DNA from 3 places in the Glutamicibacter sp. PAEs-4 genome. Region 3 is predicted to be linked to each of the others. Evidence: riboswitches for the same ligand, from Rfam matches in the RefSeq annotation. Region 3 holds a riboswitch; each other region holds the start of a gene.

Region 1 (6,842 bases), 320 kb from region 3:
TGCCATCAATGCCGTAGTGCGCGGCTTGGCCGAAGCCCTGAAAGGCTGGGCCGCCTACCTCTCGGTCGATGCCCGCCCGGCGACCTGCTACCCGGCGTCAGCCGAAGCATTCCTGGACGAGCTCCGCCATGAATCCATGCGTTTCCGGCGCAACGGCATGCCCGCTGCGTCCACGTTCGAGGTCCAGGGCCACGAAGTGGTGCTCTACCCTATCCTTTCCGGGACCAGGATCCAGGGATATCTCGGCGTATCCGCAGGCCGCAAGCCGACCAAGGCCGACCGGCAGATCATCATGACCGCGTGCACGCTGCTGTCCCTGCGCGCCAGGCAGCGGGAATTGGCCGCCAGCACGCATCAGGCGCTCAGCGCGGCCACCGCCAAATTGCTGCTGCATGGCCAACCCGAGGCGGCGCGCCTGGTCGGGGAAGACGCCGGGTTGGACAGTTTGCCTTCCCGCGTGCGGATCCTGGTGTACCGGGCAGGAGCCAATACCGATGCCGCGACCGCACTGCATGCGTTGCCTTCGCTCCAGCGTCCAGCGGCGTTGCCCGATATCTCCGCCGCGGTCGAAGAATGCCAGCTCCACTACCAGGATGGCTCCGAAAATTATCTGGTCCTCCCCGAACCAGCGGAACATCCCGGCACAGACGCGCCGCTGGCGCGGCCGGCCGGCAGCACCACGGAACCGATGGCGCGCGAACCATTCGATTCCCCGGCCCCCGAGGTCCGGGCGGTGCTCTCCCACCCGCTGAACCTGGCCGAGATCTCCGCCAATCTCCCTGCCCTGCGCCACGCGCTGGATGCTGTCCCGGTGGGGACCATGGCCCCCAGCTCCCCGGGCTTCGATGCCAGCGCGGAAACCTGGGTCACAGCTCTCGCCGAATACCCGCGCGCCGATCTGCTTTCCGCGGTCACCTCCTATCTGCGCCATCGCGGGCATTGGGAGGAAGCCTCCCGCGAACTGGGCATCCACCGCAATTCCCTGCGCCACCGCATCAGCGTGGCGCAGGATGTGCTTGGCATCGACCTTGATGACCCGGATGCCGCCGCCTCGCTATGGCTGGCACTTCGCCGGACGCAGAAATAAGCATGCCGCGGGATCTGGCAGTACCAGATCCCGCGGCGCGCTTCGGGTGCAGCGGACCTCAGCCCTTGAGCCGCGTTGAGCTTGGGTTCGGCGCAACGGCGCGGCGCCCCGCCACTGCATCCGGCCCGGTGGCACCGAGCTTGGCCTGCTGGCGGATGCTCAGCTTCTGCAGCAGCTCGTCTTCGGCGAATTCGCCCGGGGCGACCCCGCGGGGAACCCGTAGCAGGAAGCCCGTGCCCAGCACCCACCATGCAGCGAAGAGCAGCCACGGCTGCCAGGCGATGGCCGCCGGCATTCCCGGAAGGTACAGCGAGATCAGCCCGGCGCAGAACACCACCGACAGCACGCCGATTACCTTGCCGCCGTTGCCCGCGCCGCCCACGCGCAGCGGGCGCGGCATCTGCGGTTCGCGCTGGCGCAGGATCAGGAAGGCCACGCCCACGAGCAGGTAGGCAATCACGATCGATGGCGAGCCGGAATCCACCAGCCAGCCGAGCATGGCGGAGCCGAAGAATGGAGCCAGCACCGACAGCCCGCCAATGAAGAGCAGCGCGTGGCTCGGGGTGCGGTACTTCGGATGCAGGTAGGCGAACCAGCGCGGCAGCATTCCCGAGCTGGCCATCGCGTACATCAGCCGCGACGCACCCATCAGCAGGGAATTCCACGACGTGAGGATCCCGGCGATGCCGCCGGCGATCAGCACCTTGGCCATGATCCCGGAATTGAACAGCGCCCCCATCGCGTCAGCCGTGGCCAGCTCGGATCCGGCGAGTGCGGAAGCGCCCATTCCCGAGGAGGTGGCCAGGATGATCCCCACGTACCAGGCGGTGGCGATGAGCACCGAAACCACCACGTACTTGCCGATTTTCCGCGGGGCGATGTCGCATTCCTCGGCGGATTGCGGGATCACGTCGAAGCCGACGAACATGAACGGCACCACGATCATCACGCCGAAGAAGCCGGCAACCCCGTTCTCGAAGAACGGTTCCATGTTCGTGCTCTGGCCGCCGCTGAATGCACCGGCAAGCAGCATGGCGCCGATGACAAAGAGGAAGATCACCACGAAGGTCTGCACCACACCGGCGGTCTTGATGCCGCGGATGTTGATCCAGGTGATCGCCACCGCCCCGGCTACACCGACCAGAGCCCAGGTCAGGTAGACCTCGGAACCGGCGATTTCCCATAATTTGATGTGCGAAAGATCCGGGAAGAGGTAGAGCACGGATTTGGGCAGGGCCACTGCTTCGAAAGCCACGATCGTGATATAGCCACCGACGATCGCCCACGAACCGGCAAAGGACCAGCGGGCGCCCATGGCGCGCAGCAGATAGTTGTGCTCGCCTCCAGCTTTCGGCATGGCGGCAACCAATTCGGCGTAGGTCAGGCCCACGACCGCCATGATCGCGCCGCCGACCAGCATGGCCAGCGCGGCTCCTATCGGACCGGCGGTGGTGATCCAGTCGCCGGTAAGCACGACCCAGCCAAAGCCGATCATCGCGCCAACACCTATGGCCAAGGCGTCCCAGCGGCCCAGGACCTTCTTGAGTCTTGGTTCTGCGGAGTGGTTCTTTGCGGTGTTTCCTGCCATGGCATTCCCTCCTGGAAAGATGATCAGGATCACACTATGCGCAAACACGCCACAACGTATTGGATGTTTTGACTACATTTCAGGCCATTTCATCCAAACCGGGAGCTCAGGCCGCCTCAGAGCCCTTCTTGCTGGCATTCACCAGCGCCCGATCGACCTCATGGATGCCCAATGCGAAGCCCGCGGACATCACCAATGACTTGATGGTCAACTCGGAAAGGTCATCGGCCACGTACACCAGCTGGATCGGGCCGGCCAGGATGAGCAGGATGGCGGTCCACAGCGCATAGGTCCAGGAGGTGCGCGCCTGCGCCATCTGCGGGAAACGGGCACGCCGGCGAATTGTCCGCACGCCGATGGTCACGATGACAACAGCGAGAATCACGGCGCCGAGGAAGAAGAAATTGCGCTGGGTGCGGATCCAGGTCAAGGTGGTGCCGACAAGAACGCCGAAAAGCACCGAAGCCCACCAGCTGATGCTGCGCAGCTGGTCCTGCGTCGCGGTTGGTTCGCCTGTCTTCACGCCTCTCCCATCGCCAATTGTTCCGAGCGCCCGGAACAACGCATCGTTCCTAGAATACGCGGTTGCCCACCCCGCCAGCGAACGCGCAGCCGCATCGCGCCGAGCGTGCCGCCGCAGCGGGCGCAGGGGTTGGGCTCAGGAGAGGATCAGCGTCCAGGTCACCACGGCCGGCTCATCGGAAGGGTTCTGCCAGCTATGCGGCTCGCGGCCCGGGAAGGTTACGGTGTCGCCCGCCTCAAGCTCCAATCGCTGGTCGGGCAGGATCAGGATGAATTCTCCGGCGATCACGTGCAGCACTTCCAGCTCGCAATCCATCGAATACAGTTCCGCTTCGCCAGTGCCCCTCGGCGCAATCTCGGCGCGGATCATCTGCAGCCGCTTTTCGCTGCGCGGGGTCACCAGCTGCTCGGTGATCCCGTCGCCGCCCAGTGAAACCCGCGGCGCCTGGTCCAGGCGCACCAGTTTCGTTTCCGGGACTTCGAAAAGCGTGCCGACCTCGATGCCCAGCACCTCGCACAGGCGCAGCAGCGTCGCCACCGAGGGGCTGGTCAGGTCGCGTTCCACACGCGAGAGAAAGCCCTTGGTCAGCCCGGAGAGCTCTGCGACCTGGTCAATGGTCATGCGCTGGGTCTGCCGCACCCCGCGCAGCCGCGCACCGATGTTGATCGCAGCACCGGTTGGTTCAACTGGCAAGGTTTTCATCGTTTGGCTCCATCAACGTCGTGTCCGGCAGCGGCATCCGCGGCGGCTTCACCGCCTGCGGGGCAAGTTTACCAATGGTAAACACGCGGTGTCCCCTACCGCGGGCCGGCCGCGATCATTAGACTCTGTCCATGGACAGCACCAAGGACAGGCTCTGCGGGTATCTGGGCGAGGCACGCGAGAATGCGATCTTCAAGGCCGAGGGCCTGGCCGAGCAGCTGGCCCGCACCCCGCTCACCCCTACCGGCACCCATATCCTGGGCGTGCTGCACCATCTGGTGATCAACGAATACGAGTATTTCGGCACCTGCCTGCAGCGCGAGGCCAACGACGCCTATGTCCGCGAGTTCATCTCGCCTCATGATCCCGACGCTGATTTCCTTCCGCCCGCGGACATGGACGGGCAGCAGCTGATCGGCCTGTACCGCAAGGCCATCGCCTTCGCGGACGAAGGCATCGCCGCCTTGGCCCTGGATTCTGCAGTGCACGTCCCGTGGTGGGGGCCGGCCGGGCATACCACCTTGGATCATCTGCTCATCCATGCCTTGGCCGAGACCTCCCGGCATGCAGGGCAGCTGGATATCATCCGCGAGCAGCTCGACGGCCGTGCCGGCTGGACCGCGACGCTGGATTTGCTGCCCGGCTACACCACGGCGCAGTGGGCTGAACACCGCCAGAAGCTGCAGCAGCTGGCCGATTCCCTGGCCCCGGAGAACTGACCGGAAGTCATATTACGCAGTACGGCTTCATCTGGCGCCGCATGCGGCGGTACGCTCGGAATTGTTGCTTCACGAGACGCGGCGCCAAGCTCCGACTGGCCGCGCACCAACCCCAAGTTCATGGGTGGTTCGGATGAAGAAGCGGTCCGCGCATCAACTGGTGCACGGGCAAGAGCTCGCCAGAGAGTTGATATCCATGGCTGTCCCGATTCTTCCCATCATCGACCGCCAGACCGGCCAGGTGCAGTTCACCGCCGAGGGCCGCTGGTGCACCCGCTACGTTGCGGACCCGCTCCAGCTCGAACGCCTCATCGCGCGCTGCTCCCGCCGTCCGGCCTTCGACCCGGACACCTCAGAATTGCTGCTGGTGGTGCCGGCGGCCGGGAATCCGGCCGGCAGGCGCCATGCATTTAGCCTTGCCAAATTCCCAAGTTCAGGGGCGCTGGCTAAAGTGGAAAGCTGAGCCGATCCACGGGTTTCCATGGGAAACCCCACGTTCCAGGAGAGCCTTTTCGAGATGCCACAGCACCCAGTCGCCGAACCAACCAAAGCGCAGATCCAGCGATGGCGCAAGTATCTCGCCGATGAAGTCGCCGAGGGCGCCATCTACCGCGCCCTGGCGGAAAAGAAGTCCGGGCAGGAACGGCAAATCCTGCTGGGCCTGGCCGAAGCCGAAGCGCGCCACGAATCCCACTGGCGCACCATGCTCGGCGAGCATGCCAAGGAAGTCCGACCGTCGCTGCGCCGCACCATGCTGCGCTTCCTCGCCCTGCACTTCGGGTCGGTGTTCGTGCTGGCCATGGCCCAGCGCTCCGAGAGCAGCTCCCCCTACCGCAATGACAAGGACGCCACGGCTCAGATGGCTGCCGACGAGCAGGTCCACGAGGAAGTCGTCCGGGCCCTGGCCACGGCAGGACGCGCACGGCTGTCGGGCAACTTCCGCGCCGCGGTCTTCGGCGCCAACGACGGGCTGGTATCCAACCTGGCATTGATCATGGGCATCGGCGCCACCGGCGTTTCTTCGGCCTTCGTGCTGTTCTCCGGCATTGCCGGCTTGCTGGCCGGAGCGCTGTCCATGGCGGCCGGCGAATACGTTTCGGTGCGTTCCCAGCGCGAGCTGCTGACCGCCTCGCGGCCCACCCAGGTCACACTGACCGCAGCCCCGAACCTGGATCTGGACGCCAACGAGCTGGTGCTGATCTACAAGGCCCGCGGCATGAGCGACGAGGACGCCGAGCACCGGGCCGCCGAACGCATGGGCCTGTTCACCTGCGACTGCAACCCTGATTTCTCGCTGAACCCGGAAGGCCGCGGCGAGGAGCTCGAGAAGGAGCACCAGGAGCTGGGCTCGGCCACCGGGGCGGCCACCACCTCATTCCTGCTCTTCGCTTCCGGCGCGGTGGTGCCGATCCTGCCCTACATCTTCGGCCTCTCCGGGCTGGCCGCGATCATCGTGTCGGTGGCGCTGGTGGGCATCGCCCTGATGATCACCGGCGGCATCGTGGGCCTGCTCTCCGGAGCCTCCCCATTCAAGCGCGGCTTGCGCCAGCTGGCCATCGGCTGGGGCGCGGCGGCCGTCACCTACTGCCTGGGCCTGATCTTCGACGTCAGCGTCAGCTAATACTCCGCTTGGCATCGAAAATGCCGGGACAGCTTCGGCTGTCCCGGCATTTTCGATGCCCCGGACTAGTTGTCCTTTGCCGGCCGGGTCCGACGGCGCAGGGTTTCCATGGACTGGATGAACGCCAGCGCTTCCTCGGCGGTGTCCACCAGGGCGATCTTCTGCTCCATCACGCGTTCCTTGGCCAGTGCCTGGAGCAGCGGCCACGCGGGCAGATCCCGGCTCCAGTAGTCGCGGCCGACCAGCACCATCGGCACCACGCGGGCACCGGTGGCATAGTAGTTCTCGCAGGCATCCTGGAAGATTTCCTGGACCGTGCCGGCAGCCCCGGGCAGCACGACCAGCCCGCCGTTGGACTGCTCCAGCAGGATCGCCTCGCGAATGGAATTGGTGAAGAACTTGGCGATCCGGGTGGCAAACAGGTTCGGCGGCTCATGGCCGTAGAACCAGGTCGGCACGCCCAGCGACTGCCGCTTGCTGGGGAAACGCTCCTTCACCATCAGGGCGGTTCTCGCCCAGCCGGTGCGCTGGTGGATCGCATCTGGCGCTTCGGCGAGCATCTGCAAGGCCGTCGCGATGTCATCTGCCCCATAGTCGGCCAG
Region 2 (6,842 bases), 430 kb from region 3:
CCCAGAGTGGCCTTCCAATCGTTATTGGCCTTGATGCCGTAACCGAAGCAAATGTGTGCAACGGTTTCTGCCTTCAAACCTTCGCAAGCACGCTCCAGCGCTGCGATGCCCCAGTCAGCAACTTCATCAAAGAAGACATTAAAGGCTGGCTCGTCAAACTGGATAACATCCACACCAGCAGCTTCGAGTTCTTTCGCTTCCTGGTTCAGGATGGTCGCAAACTCCCAAGCGAGCTTTTCACGGCTCTGGTAGTGAGCGTCATACAAAGTGTCCACCATGGTCATCGGGCCAGGTAACGTCCACTTGATCTGCTTGTCAGTGAAAGAACGAAGGGCCTTTGCGTCCTCGACAAAAACTGGCTTTTCACGTTCTACAGCACTAACGACGGTAGGTACACTCGCGTCGTAACGGTTGCGGATTCGCACCGTCTCACGCTTTTCGAAGTCGACACCGCTTAGGTGCTCAATGAATGTGGTGACAAAGTGCTGACGGGTCTGTTCGCCATCACTAATGATGTCGATGCCGCGTTGGGTCTGTTCGAGGACCGCAGCACGCATGGCGTCTTGCTGGCCTTCGCGCAATTGCTCGCCTTCAAGCTTCCATGGGGACCAGAGCTTTTCAGGCTCGGCAAGCCATGAGGGTTTGGGTAGGCTGCCGACAATTGACGTGGGGATAAGCGGGGAAGTCATAAGTTATCTTTCGGATTCTTAGGCGACAGGAGCCGGGTAGGAAGAAGACCACTGATCGAGCAGTTGGCGATTCGGGATGATGAAATGCTCCTCGGTGAACTTGCCTTGGATCTTGCCCAGTTGGGTTCGTTCTTCGCGGTCATAAAAGACACGGGTGGGGGAGAAGTCTTCGGCACCCAGGCTCGGGTGGTACACGGAAGGAGCAGCCGAATTGGCGTTGTAGATTTCCGGACGGTAGATCTTCTGGAATGTCTCCATCGTGCTGATGAGGCTGATCAGCTGAAGGTTCGTGTAATCGTTGAGCAGGTCGCCGCGGAAGTAAAAAGCCAGTGGCGCAACGGCGCCCGGCGGCATGAAGTAACGGACGCTCAAGCCCATTTTTCCGAAGTACGCGTCGGTCAATGAATTTTCATCCTGCTGGTATTCCAAACCAAGCACTGGATGGCTGTTGCCGGTGCGGAAATAGGTCTTGGAAGTCGAGACGCTGATGCAGACCACCGGCAGCTGGGTAAAACGCTCACGGTAGGCCTGTGAGTTCAAGAAATGTTGGAAGAGCTGTCCGTGGAGATCGCCAAAATCTTCTGGAAGCACCGGAGCTCCGCTGTCATTACACGATGCTGGGAGCACCACGCTGAAGTCGTAATCGCGGACATAAGAAGAGAAATTATTGCCGACCATGCCCTGCGACCGATTGCCGGTGAGTTTATCCACGATCGTGGTCTCAAGCACTTCTAAAAGTGGAAATTCCTGATCAGTATTATCGGCAGAAAAATGCACATTGGCGGAGAGGATTTCAAGCTCCAGCTCATAGCGGTCACCTTGGGGATTGTCCCAGTGGGCCAAGGAATTGAACCGTCGGTTGATCATCGTCAGGGCATTGCGAAGGTTCTCTTCGCGGCGCTCGCCGCGTGCCAAATTAGCGAAGTTTGTCGTGGTTCGAGAATTCGCCGAAGGAGAGTAATTTTCGTCGAATCTGGTGGTGCTAATGCTGAAATTTAATGCATCTGCCATGATGGCCAATCTGTATTTGGGAGGCCTGGGCAGGCCGAGGGAAAGTCGTTGCGTCAATCATGCAGGGCGATTCTTGATATCAGGTAACTCGATATAACTATGAATTCATATAGACTCAATCTATGGTTCAGGGAACGAGTGGTCTGACACTGCAGCAACTTCGATACTTTGTGGCGGTGGCCTCGGAGGGGTCGATCTCGGCCGCCGCCGATTTGATTTACGTCGCGCAACCCAGCATGTCCGCGGCGATGAAGGAGCTTGAATCTCGGGTGGGGCGCACCTTGCTGGCGCGCTCGGCCAGGGGAGTGACGCTCACCGCCGAAGGCGCAGAATTCCTTGGCTACGCCCGGCAGGTCCTGGAGCAAGTGGAGCTGCTGGAGCACCGCTACCTCGGCCGGCCTTCCGCACGTCGACTGCTGGGCGTCTCCACCCAGCACTACTCCTTTTCGGTGGATGCCTTCGTCCGGATGGTCCAGGCCAGCGGGGCCGAGGAGTACCAGTTTTCGCTCCGCGAAACGCGCACCGAGGAAATCATCGAGGACGTGCGCACCCTGCGCAGCGACATCGGGATCCTCTACCGCAACGACTTCAACCGGAAGGTCATCGACAAGCTGCTGCGCGAATCCCGGTTGGTCTTCCATCCGCTGTTCCTCGCCGATCCGCACATCTTCGTTTCGCGCAGCAACCCGCTGGCCAGCCGTGCAAAAGTCACGCTCGAAGACCTCGAAGACCTGCCTCGGCTGACCTTCGACCAAGGTGCGAACAACTCGTTCTACTTCGCCGAGGAAGTGCTCTCCACACACTCCAGCCAACGCGAAATCCAGGTCTCGGACCGCGCCACCATCTTCAACCTGATGATCGGTTTGGGCGGGTACACGATCTCAACCGGCATCATCAGCGACGAGCTGGATCCCTCCATCGTTGCTATCCCGCTGGACATCGACGAGCGCATCGAGATCGGCTGGATCGATCACGCCGCGATCCCGCTCACCGATCAGGCCCAGCGCTACCTGCAAGAAGTCCGCGCGGTGGTCGCCAGCTTCGGGGTGGAAGTGCTCGACTGAGCCGCCAACAGCGTAACTATCAGTCATTGATCACTGCTTCATCGTCATAAACTTCAGGAAAAACCGCGAAATTCTCCGGGTTCTTCCCATTTCTGTGCGTCATAAAGTGGCGTCAGCCACCACGTCATCATGACAACTAGACGACATATGAAGCGTAGCGACCTTGTATGAAGCCGGCGGCCCGATAGCGCTTGCACGCTTTGGGAACCATGCCCAACCATGGAAGAACAACAAACCATCAAGAGCGACTAAGAGATCTGGCTCGTTGACGTCGCAGCAACCATCGGGAAACCGAAAGGTGCTACTGCCAGGAACGATGGAGCAGTTCCGAACGCGCTTTTGCGTGCTGTGCTTCGTGTTGCCGCACGATGCCTATCGGTGCACTCCCTCGCAGAGAATCGAGGAGGAGCTATGAGCCAAGGAACCGACGCGGTCCACGCAGGGTATCGCCCGAGCGGAGAGTTCCGCCCGATGCTGCCACCACTGCACAATTCCGCAGCCTACCAATTCCAGTCGCACGCCGAAGCGATCGAGAAGTTTGCGCTGCGCCAGGCTGGTTTCACCTACTCACGCACCGGCAACCCCACCGTCTCGATCCTCGAGCAGCGGGTGGCCACACTGGAAGGTGGCGCCCAGGCGGTGGCCACCGCCACCGGCCAGTCCGCGGTGGCCCTGTCCCTGCTGGCCCTGACCCAGGGACCCAAGCACATTGTGGCTTCCTCCTCGCTCTACGGCGGCACCGTGGATCTGTTCACCGACACCTTCGCCGACTTCGGCATCCGCATCAGCTTTGTCGACCAGGCCGACCCGGCCGCCTGGGCCGCGGCCGTCGAGGAGGACACCCGCGCCTTCTTCTTGGAATCGGTCTCCAACCCGCTGTGTACCGTGGCCGATATCCCGGCCATTGCGGCGATCGCGCACGAGCACAGTATCCCGGTGGTGGTGGATAACACCCTGGCCACCCCGCTGAACGTGCGGCCGCTGGAACTCGGCGCCGACATCGTGGTGCACTCGGCCACCAAGGGCCTGGCCGGACACGGCTCGGTACTGGGCGGGATCGTCGTGGATTCGGGGAAGTTCGATTTCTCCGACACCGCACGCTGGCCGCAAATCGCCGCCCCGCGAGTACGCCTGAACAACACTTCGCTGCTCGAACGCCACGGTGCCGGTGCCTACACGATGCTGGTCCGCTCCAAATTCCTGCACGATCTGGGCCCGACCCTGGCCCCGGCCAGCGCCCAGGGCATCCTTGCCGGCATCGAGACCCTGCCGGTGCGCGCCGCCCACGTGCAGCGCAGCGTCACCAGGCTGATCGACGCGCTGGCCGAGTATCCGGGCATTGCCGCCATCCACCACCCCGCCCTGCCCGAGCATCCCAGCCACGAGCTGGCCAAGAAGCTCACGCCGAAGGGAACCGGCTGCGTGGTAGCCATCGAGCTGGCCCACCCATCCCTGGTTTCCCCGGTGATCGATGGGCTCAAGCTGATTTCGCTGGCCGCCAATGTGGGGGACACCCGCACCATGATCTCGCACCCGGCCACCATGACGCACTGCCGGCTCTCGGAGCAGCAACTGGCCGACGCCGGCCTGAACACCTCCACCCTGCGTTTGTCGGTGGGACTGGAAGACCCGGCCGACCTGCTGGCGGATATCACCCAGTCGTTGGATCTCGCGCTGGCCGCGACCACCGCCGACACCAAGGAAGTGAGCTTCGCATGAGCGGCTTCAACACCCTCGCTGTGCACGCCGGCCAGCACAAGGATCCGCACACCGGAGCGGTCGTCCCGCCGATCTACCAGACCAGCACCTTCATCCAAGACGGCATTAACGTGCTGCGTTCCGGGCACGAATACTCCCGCGGCTCCAACCCGACCCGCGACGGTTTCCAGGATCAGCTCACCGCGCTGGAAGGCGGCGCCGCTGGATTCGCCTTCGCCTCGGGCATCGCGGCCGAAGACGCCCTGCTGCGCGCCGTGCTTGAACCGGGCGACCACATCATCCTCGGTGCCGACGGCTACGGCGGCACCAATCGGTTGATCTCCAAGCTGCACGGCAAATGGGGGATCAGCTCCTCGGCGGTGGACATCACCAACCTGGATGCGGTGCGTGCCGCACTGCGCCCGAACACCGCGCTGCTCTGGGTGGAGACCCCGTCCAACCCGCTGCTGGGCATCGCCGACCTGGCCGGCTGGGCCGCCATCGCCGCCGAGCACGGCGCCCTGCTGGTCGTGGACAACACTTTCGCCACCCCCTACCTGCAGCGGCCGCTGGACTTCGGAGCGCACGCGGTGGTGCACTCGACCACCAAGTACATTGGGGGGCACTCCGACGTCCTCGGCGGCGCGGTCATCGTGGCCGACCACCTGCACCGCGGCCAATCGCTGGCCGAAGCCGTCGGCTACCAGCAGTTCGCCGGGGGAGCGGTCTCCGGTCCGCAGGATTCCTACCTGGCCGCCCGCGGGCTGAAGACCTTGGGCCTGCGCATGGAACGCCACTGCGCCACCGCATCCGCCCTGTCCCACTGGCTCGATGACCGTCCCGAGGTCGCCCGCGTCTACTATCCCGGGCTGGAAAGCCACCCGGGCCACGAGCTGGCCAAGCGCCAGCAGCGCGGTTTCGGCGGCATCCTCTCGCTGCAGCTGGCTGACGAGGCCGCGGCCCGCGCCTTCGCCGAGTCCATGGAATACTTCCAGCTCTCGGTGTCCCTGGGCGGGGTGGAATCCCTGGTCTGCTATCCGCGCGAAATGACCCACGCTTCGCTGATCGGCACCCCGCTGGAGATCCCGGCCAACCTGGTCCGCCTCTCGGTAGGCATCGAGGAGCCCGAGGACCTGATTGCCGATCTGGAACGCGGGCTGGCCGCAGCCGCGAAGGCTTCTGAGGCCCACAGCATCCAGCACCGCAGTCTGGCTACCGCCTGACCTGCCGTTGCAGCACGCGGGCCTTCCGCTCAGGAAGGCCCGCGTGCACAATGCGACGGCAAACCTTGCGCGTGCTCCACGGTCCGCGAGAACATTCGCAGGATCGCGGAGCACGCGCTGCAGCGGGCCGCCGGCTCGAAGACCTATATTCGATCAGTCTCCTAAACACGGTACCTAGCCTCGAAACGCCTATTCCAACACTCGAAGGTCGACGGTCAACAGGCAGATAGGTGAATAGTGTGCGGTGGCGGAATGTCTGGGTGTTATTGAGGCACCTCCCGGGGTTGGGAACCATACAGTGAGTCGTTGACTTGATCGATCATTTCTTGAATCGCGTGGACTTTGCTCTGCCAGTACTTGTTGTTCTCGCGAGCTTGCGGTCCTTCTGCTTCTTCGTTCAACTCAAGAAGCTCGCTGAAATGGTCTCGGTAGGCGCACAGCGCAGCATTGAGAACTTCGATTTGCTCGTCATTGAGGTGGACGTTGAGCAATGATTCACGCATGGTGCTGATCCTTTCGTTGCCAGGGTGCGTCCGGTGCGTTCCGGACGCACCCCCGAATCAACCACTCCTTAAAAGTTTCCCCGGGAGTCATCTCTTGTTCGGTGGCGAGCGTGAATACACCCGGACGGGACCCGCCCGACGCACCGAACGTTGAATTGTTCGTACTGCGTTGGTTCCTTCCGGGCACCGCTGACTGGGCCGCGGAACATCCTCGATCGAGGTGCAAAGGTGCGATCGAGGCGGCTGATGCTGACGGGAAGCTGTGGATAGCTCGAGCTCGTATATGGCCAGAAGCAACTCGTCATCAGCGACCAGCGGATCAAGTTCCGAATCAATGTGGGCAGACATGACACATCATCTCCGCACAGGCCTCCAAGGGGCCTTTCTTGGGTTAACTGGTGATTTCCTTGGGGTTCTTCTTGCCTTGGCCGACCGCGACCTGAATCCGGCGAGGTTTGGCACTCTCGGCGACAGCGATGTCGACACGTAGCACGCCATCCACGTAGGTGGCCTGGATACTTTCAGTGTCCAAATGATCCCCAAGGATAAGTTCCCGGGTGAAATGGCCCCAGAGTCGTTCCGAGCCGGCGATGTGCTGGCGGTCTCCTGGTTTGGCGCGTTCAGCGCGGATGGTCAGGATGTTCTTTTCCACTG
Region 3 (6,842 bases):
TTGCCGTCCACCACGATCTGGCCCAGCTCGGTTTCCGCGGTCGACAGCGAGGTGACCCCCTCCGCCGCCATCGAGCTGCTGGCCGAGGGCGCGTCGTACCCGCCGGCGGGAGCCGATTCCTCGGTCGTGGTGCCGCCGCCGTTCGCGCAGCCAGCCAGCAGCAGAGCCAGTGCGGCCGCGGCGGCCAGCTTCGTTGTCATGATTCGGGTCTTCATCGGGTCAGTCCTTTCTCGCGTGACCGCACGGTGCGGTTCACGCTTAACACGAGACTCCGATCACAAAGGTTCACCGATCTTCCTAAGATTTTGGCACCGGGGCGCGCAGGACCTCCTCGCCCGACTGCGTCTGCACCAGGATTTCGGAGATCTGGTCCATGGCCAGGGAGGTGGCCGCCTCCAGGGTGATCTCACGGCCGGGCACCGCCTTCCAGGTGGACACCTGCATGGTGGCACCCGCTGTGTCGGTCACCAACAGCGCGTAGGACCACGGTTCGTTCTCGTCCCCGAAGGAGTAGCCCTGCGGATAATCGCAGTTCACCTTCAGCCGCGTGCCCCAGGCGACCTGGTCCATGCCCACCTGCGCGGTCATCGGTTGTCCCGACACCGGCTGCAGGCTGAGCAGCATGGCCGGGGCCTGCGGGCGCAGTGACAGCGGGACGCCGATGGCCAGCACCAGCGCCAGGCCCGCCGCCGCGGCAAGCGCGAAGATCCTGGTGGTGCGCCGCCGGCGCCGGGCCAGGTGACGCTCGCGGGTCTTGCGCAGCAGGTCCAGGGGCGGCTGGGGAGTCGAGTCCTGTTCCGCGGGCGGGTGCGGGGCACGGGAGAGCAGCCCGGGCAGGGCACCGAGCTCGGCCACGGACTGCCGGCAGCGCTCGCAGTCCTGCAGGTGCGCCTCGAACCGGCGCCGGTCGGCCGGGCTGAGCGAACCGAGCACGTAGGCCGCATCCCACTCGAAAACCTCGTCGTGCTCGCTCATCGCGTGACCCCCCGTTCCTGCAATGCCAATTTCAAGGCCCGCATCCCATAATGCAGGCGGGACTTGACCGTCCCTTCCGCGATGTCCAGTTCCGCGGCGATGTCGTGGGTGCTGCGCGCCCCATAGTAGGCCAGCACCACGACCTGCCGGTGCGCCTGGCTGAGCGTGGCCAGGGCATCACGTATGAGAATCTCGTCGAACACCCGCTCGGCGTGGTCGCCCGCCGGGTTCTCCGGCAGCAGGTCGCTGGACTTCTCGTGTCGCGACCTGGCGCTGCGGGCCTGGTCGATGACGAGGTTGCGGGCCACCGTGAACAACCAGCCGCGCACCGCCTCGGCTCGTTCGCGCAGCAGGTCCGGCGAATTCCAGGCGCGCAACAGCGTTTCCTGGACGATGTCCTCGGCCTGGTAGGTGTCCCGCGTGAGCGAGTAGACGTAACGCCACAAATCCGCCGCGTGCAGCTCGTGCATGTGGCGCAGCGTCGCTGCGTCCCGATCCTCCACGAATCCCCTTTGGTTTGCGGCCGTGCCGGCCGACAGCTTTTCCATGTACCTGTCACGGTACAGCCTGGCAAATGGTTCAACGGGCCCGGAAGGCGTGCCGCCGGCGCATCGTTTCCGCACTCCGGCGTCGGACCGTGCGGGCAGATCGGACCCGCCGGCCGGCGTCGGGCATTATGATCGCGGACTCACCATCCGTCAAGGAAAATTCGGTTCCGGCGTCACGCTCGCGTCATGTGACCGGATGTTACGCGACTTCCATGGTGTTCAGGCGCCCCAGTAAGTCCCCGGATGACTTTGTGACGAGCTCATGAAGACATGCTTGGTCACATGTCGGGAGCGGCCGCACACTGAAATTGCCCGCAAAACACCGGGCACCACACCATCCAGAGCGACCGAGAGACCTGGCTCGATGACGTCGCAGCAACCACCCCGCGGGGGATCGGTGCTAAGGCCAGGACCGATGGAGATTGCTAGATTTCGCAACGGTCCATGGGTGGGACTATCCGTCCCGCCCGTCCGCCCCTGGCGGAGCTGGGCCTGCTTTCGGCGTGATCCTCGGGCACTACCGAGAGGAACACAGAAAACATGCGGCCAACACGATTCGCATTGAAAGCCACCGCACTGATCGCCGCCCTGGGCCTGTCGCTGACCGCCTGCGGCGGGAACAGCGCGGCCACCCCGGCAAATGAGTCCCCGGCCGCCGCCGGCGAGCCGGTCGAGGGCGGCAGCTTCGTCTACGCCGAAGTCACCCCGATCAACAACTGGCAGACCCAGGCGGCCCGCTTCTACGAGAAGGCCAACGTGCTGAACTCGGTGCTTGACCGGCTGACCTACTTCGATGTCGAGTCGGGCAAGCTTGTGGGCTGGATCGCCAGCGACTTCAGCTCCAACGAGGCCAAGACCGAATACACCTTCACCATCCGTGACGGGGTGACCTTCTCCAACGGCACGCCGCTGGACGCCAAGGCCGTCAAGGCCAACCTCGACGCACTGGGCCTGGGCATCAAGAAGGCCCAGATCCAGCCGAACGTGGACTTCGGCGCCTACGAGTCCTCCGAGGTCGTGGGCGAAAACCAGGTCAAGGTCACGCTCAAGCGCCCGGATGCGAACTTCCTGCGTGCCACCTCGTCGGTCACCGCCGGGCTCGTTGCCCCGGAAACGCTGAAGCTGGACAACGCCGGGCAGTCCTCGATCGCGCAGATCGTCGGCTCCGGCCCGTTCGTCTTCGAATCGGAGAAGCCGGACGAGGAAGTGGTCTTCTCCGCCCGTGAGGACTACGCCTGGGCCCCGGAAACCGCCGAGAACCAGGGCGCGGCCTACCTCGACGAACTGGTGGTGAAGTACCTGCCGGAGGTCGCGCACCGTGCCGGGGCCGCCCAGTCCGGCCAGGTTGACCTGGTCCGCGGGCTGCAGCCGGTCGACGAGGCCGCGCTGGCCGCCGGCGGCGGCCAGGTGCTGGCCGCGCAGGGCGTGGACCTGACCGCCAACCACGCGGCGGTGCGCATCGGATCGGGCAAGCTGGCCGACGTCAAGGTGCGCAAGGCGCTGCAGATCGGCATCGACCGCCAGGCCCTGAAGGACACCGTGCTCTCGGACAGCTATGTGATCTCGGGGTCGATCCTCAACCGCCAGGCACCGGGCTTCGTGGACCTGTCCGCCGAGCTGGCCTACGACCCCGAAACCGCCAAGCAGCTGCTGGACGAGGCCGGTTGGGTTCCCGGCGCCGACGGGATCCGCGAGAAGGACGGCAAGAAGCTGGAAATCACCGTGTCCACCTCCAACAACTCGGTGGTCATCAAGCCGGCCTTCGAGCTGATCGAGCAGCAGTGGCGCGAACTGGGCGTGAAGCTGGTCAACCGCGCGGCCGACAACACCTTCCTGGCCACCGCGCTGGTCGATGACAAGGTCGAGTTCTTCGGCACCCGCCAGTTCGCCTACGGGGGACTGGGCCCCGTGTACGGCCCGGCCAACAACTCCCAGACCCTGAACGCCGACAAGGAGCTGAACGAACTGTTCCTGCGTGAGCAGTCCGCCACCACCGAGGCCGAGCACCTGAAGCTCATCGAGCAGGAGCAGCGGGCCCTGGTGCTGGACAAGGCGCTGACCCTGGTGCTCTGGGACGAGGTCCAGGTCTACGGCGCCAACGCGAACGCCCACGTCGAATTCACCTCCGGCACCGCCCCGATCTTCCAGGGCGCCTGGAAGTCCAACGGCTGATCGGAGCAAAGCGACATGGGCGGATACATTCTCAAGCGCATCGGCCAGGCCCTGCTGGTGATCTGGCTGGCCTACACCGCGATCTTCCTGGCGGTGCAGGCGTTGCCGAATGACCCGGTGACCATCTTCCTGTCCACCGACGCGGCCGCCGACCCGGCGACCATCGAGCGGATGAAGGCCTACTACGGTTACGACCAGCCGCTGCACCTGCAGTACCTGGCCCAGCTGGCCGGGCTGCTGCGCGGGGACTTCGGCTACTCGCTGTCCTCCGGTTCGCAGGTCATCACCCGCATCGGCGAGGTGATTGGCTCCACCCTGGTGCTCGCCGGCAGCGCGTTCGCGCTGGCCGTGGTGCTGGCCGTGGCGCTAGTCGCCGCGGCCACCCTGGCCCGGGGCGCCGGGCTGCGCCGGGCGCTGCTGAACCTGCCGCCGCTGTTCATCTCCATCCCGGTGTTCTGGCTGGCCCTGGTGCTGCTGCAGCTGCTGGCGGTCCAGCTGGGCGTGATGTCGCTGTTCCCGGATGGCTCCTTCATGTCCCTGGCCCTGCCGATCCTGGTGCTGGCCATTCACCTCAGCGCCCCGATCGCCCAGGTCCTGCTCAAGAGCGTGCAGGACATCCAAGCCCAGCCGTTTATCGACGTGCTGCGCGCCAAGGGGGCGGGGGAGGGATGGATCTTCTTCCGGCACACCCTGAAGAACGCGGCTCCCGCCGCCCTGTCGATCGCCGGGATCACCATCGGCACCCTGCTGGCCGGCTCGGTCATCACCGAGACCGTGTTCGCGCGGGCCGGGCTCGGGCAGCTGGTGCTGCAGGCGGTCACCGTGCAGGACATCCCGCTGGTCCAGGGGCTGGTGCTGCTCACCGCGGCCGCCTTCACCCTGGTGAACCTGCTGGTGGACCTGCTCCACCCGCAACTGGATCCGCGCATCATCAACGCCAGCGCCGGCTCGCCGCGGGCGCTGGCCGCCTAGGAAGGGCAAGGACATGAGTGTACTGACCGAGCATGCCGTCGCACCGGCCGGGCAGCAGCCGACCGAGCCGGGCGAAGCCGCACCGGCGCCGCGCCGCCGCGGCACGGTCCTGGCCTGGCTGGCCAACTGGTGGATGCTGATCCCGCTGGCCTTCCTGTTCACCTGGGCCCTGGCCCCGGGCCTGTTCACCGGCCAGGATCCGATCACCGGCATCCCGGCGCAGAAGTTCTCCGCGCCGAGCCTGGCCCACCCGTTCGGCACCGACCACCTGGGCCGCGACGTCTACGCCCGGGTGGTGCACGGCACCAGCCAGACCCTGATGACCGCCGGGCTGGCCTGCCTGGTCGGCTCGGTGGCCGGCAGCCTGCTGGGGCTGGCCGCCGCCACCGCGGGGCGGTTCGCCGACAGCGTGGCCATGCGCCTGGTGGATGTGCTGCTGGCCGTGCCGGCCTTCCTGATCGCGCTGATCCTGGTGACCGCCACCGAACCGGGGCCGCTGTCCCTGGGCATCGGCGTGGGCATCGCCTCGATCGCGGTGTTCGCCCGGCTGGTGCGCACCGAGGTGCTGCGGGTGCGCTCGCGTGACTTCGTCCAGGCCGCGCTGATGAGCGGCGGCCGGTACTTCACAGTGCTGCGCCGGCACATCATCCCGCACGTGATCGGCCCGGTGCTGGCCCTGCTGGCCGTCGACTTGGGCGCGGCGATCCTGGCGATCTCCGGGCTCGGGTTCCTGGGCTTCGGCGCCCCGCCACCCACCCCGGAGTGGGGGCTGCTGATCTCCGAGGGACGCCAGTACCTGTCGGTCGCCTGGTGGCTGACCACCCTTCCCGGCCTGGTCATCGTGCTCGCAGTGCTGCTCACCGCGGCACTGGGCCGCAGCATCAACCGAGCCCTGCGCTTCTAGCCGGGCCCCACCGCCAAGACTGAAGATGGAAACGACAATGACCCAGAAGAACACCAGCACCTCCCCGGTGGTGCGGATCGAGGACCTGTCGGTGCGCTACGCCACCGGCACCCACGCCACCCGCGGCGTGGACCTGCAGATCCCGGCCGGGCAGATCGTGGCCGTGGTCGGCGAGTCCGGTTCCGGCAAGTCCACCCTGGCCAAGGCGCTGATCGGGCTGCTGCCGGCCGACGCGCACGTCGCCGGCTCCATCCGCTTCGGTGACACCGAGGTCACCACCCTGGATACGCGCGCCTGGCGCCGCATCCGCGGGGCGGGCATCGGGCTGGTCCCGCAGGACCCCGGGGCGAGCCTGGACCCGGTCAAGACCATCGGCTCGCAGCTGATCGAGGTCTTCCGGCTGCACCCCCAGCGCTCGGTGCCGCGCAGCCAGTGGCGTTCCAAGGCGATCGAGCTGCTGGGCAGCGTGGGCATCGACCGCCCCGAACAGCGCCTGGGCCAGTACCCGCACGAGCTGTCCGGCGGGCTCAAGCAGCGGGTGCTGATCGCGATCGCCTTCGCGCTGGACCCGCAGCTGCTCATCGCCGACGAGCCCACCAGCGCGCTGGATGTCACCGTGCAGCGCACCGTACTGGAGGTGTTCGTCGCGTTGGCCCGGCAGAAGGGCACCACGGTATTGTTCGTCACCCACGACCTGGCGGTGGCCACCGACATCTCCGACCGGGTGCTGGTGATGAACTCTGGGCGGATCGTGGAGGACCGCAGCGTGCGCTCCCTGGTCACCGAAAGCACCGAACCCTACACCAAGGCGCTGCTGGCCCAGGCGGTTTCGGGCGGCGAACGCCAGGCCCCGGCCGGGCCTTCCGCCCCCGCCATCCGGGTCAGCGGGCTGTCCCGCACGTTCGGCCGCGGCGCCGGTGCGCACCGCGCCGTGGATAACGTGAGCTTCGAGGTGCCGCGCGGCACCACCTTCTCGCTGGTCGGCGAGTCCGGATCCGGCAAGTCCACCACCGCCAAGATCCTGATGGGCCTGCTGGAACCCGAAGCCGGCCGCGTCGAGGTCAACGACCGGGACGTCACCGCGGTGCGCGGTGCCGCCCGCTACCGGCTGTGGCGCGAGGCCCAGCTGGTGTACCAGAACCCGGACTCGGCCCTGGACCCGCGCCAGCCGGTCGCCTCGATCATCGCCGAGCCACTGGTCAACTACCGCCTGGGCAACGCGAAGCAGCGCGCCACCCGGGTCGGCGAGCTGATGGAACAGGTCAACTTGG

The links. Region 3 has a riboswitch for S-adenosylmethionine ahead of ACR9WD_RS01410 (ABC transporter substrate-binding protein). Riboswitches for the same ligand answer to the same signal wherever they lie in the genome.
Region 1: linked by a shared signal. The riboswitch ahead of ACR9WD_RS02925 (hypothetical protein) and the one ahead of ACR9WD_RS01410 (ABC transporter substrate-binding protein) in region 3 are both predicted to bind S-adenosylmethionine.
Region 2: linked by a shared signal. The riboswitch ahead of ACR9WD_RS03435 (O-acetylhomoserine aminocarboxypropyltransferase/cysteine synthase family protein) and the one ahead of ACR9WD_RS01410 (ABC transporter substrate-binding protein) in region 3 are both predicted to bind S-adenosylmethionine.

What each region holds. Positions count from the first base shown of each region.
Region 1 is NZ_CP195017.1:610,128-616,969, reverse strand. It holds gene ACR9WD_RS02950 (PucR family transcriptional regulator) at 1-1,087, shown strand, start outside; gene ACR9WD_RS02945 (APC family permease) at 1,146-2,675, opposite strand; gene ACR9WD_RS02940 (hypothetical protein) at 2,782-3,198, opposite strand; gene ACR9WD_RS02935 (cupin domain-containing protein) at 3,334-3,900, opposite strand; gene ACR9WD_RS02930 (DinB family protein) at 4,032-4,619, shown strand; SAM riboswitch class IV at 4,687-4,800, shown strand; gene ACR9WD_RS02925 (hypothetical protein) at 4,816-5,082, shown strand; gene ACR9WD_RS02920 (VIT1/CCC1 transporter family protein) at 5,137-6,240, shown strand; gene ACR9WD_RS02915 (LOG family protein) at 6,306-6,842, opposite strand, start outside.
Region 2 is NZ_CP195017.1:721,201-728,042, forward strand. It holds gene ACR9WD_RS03420 (methionine synthase) at 1-689, opposite strand, end outside; gene ACR9WD_RS03425 (DUF1852 domain-containing protein) at 708-1,700, opposite strand; gene ACR9WD_RS03430 (LysR family transcriptional regulator) at 1,823-2,764, shown strand; SAM riboswitch class I at 2,997-3,087, shown strand; gene ACR9WD_RS03435 (O-acetylhomoserine aminocarboxypropyltransferase/cysteine synthase family protein) at 3,176-4,483, shown strand; gene ACR9WD_RS03440 (cystathionine gamma-synthase) at 4,480-5,685, shown strand; gene ACR9WD_RS03445 (hypothetical protein) at 5,949-6,188, opposite strand; gene ACR9WD_RS03450 (Hsp20/alpha crystallin family protein) at 6,580-6,842, opposite strand, start outside.
Region 3 is NZ_CP195017.1:287,008-293,849, forward strand. It holds gene ACR9WD_RS01395 (COG4315 family predicted lipoprotein) at 1-215, opposite strand, end outside; gene ACR9WD_RS01400 (anti-sigma factor family protein) at 298-975, opposite strand; gene ACR9WD_RS01405 (sigma-70 family RNA polymerase sigma factor) at 972-1,523, opposite strand; SAM riboswitch class I at 1,855-1,945, shown strand; gene ACR9WD_RS01410 (ABC transporter substrate-binding protein) at 2,064-3,695, shown strand; gene ACR9WD_RS01415 (ABC transporter permease) at 3,711-4,667, shown strand; gene ACR9WD_RS01420 (ABC transporter permease) at 4,681-5,571, shown strand; gene ACR9WD_RS01425 (ABC transporter ATP-binding protein) at 5,609-6,842, shown strand, end outside.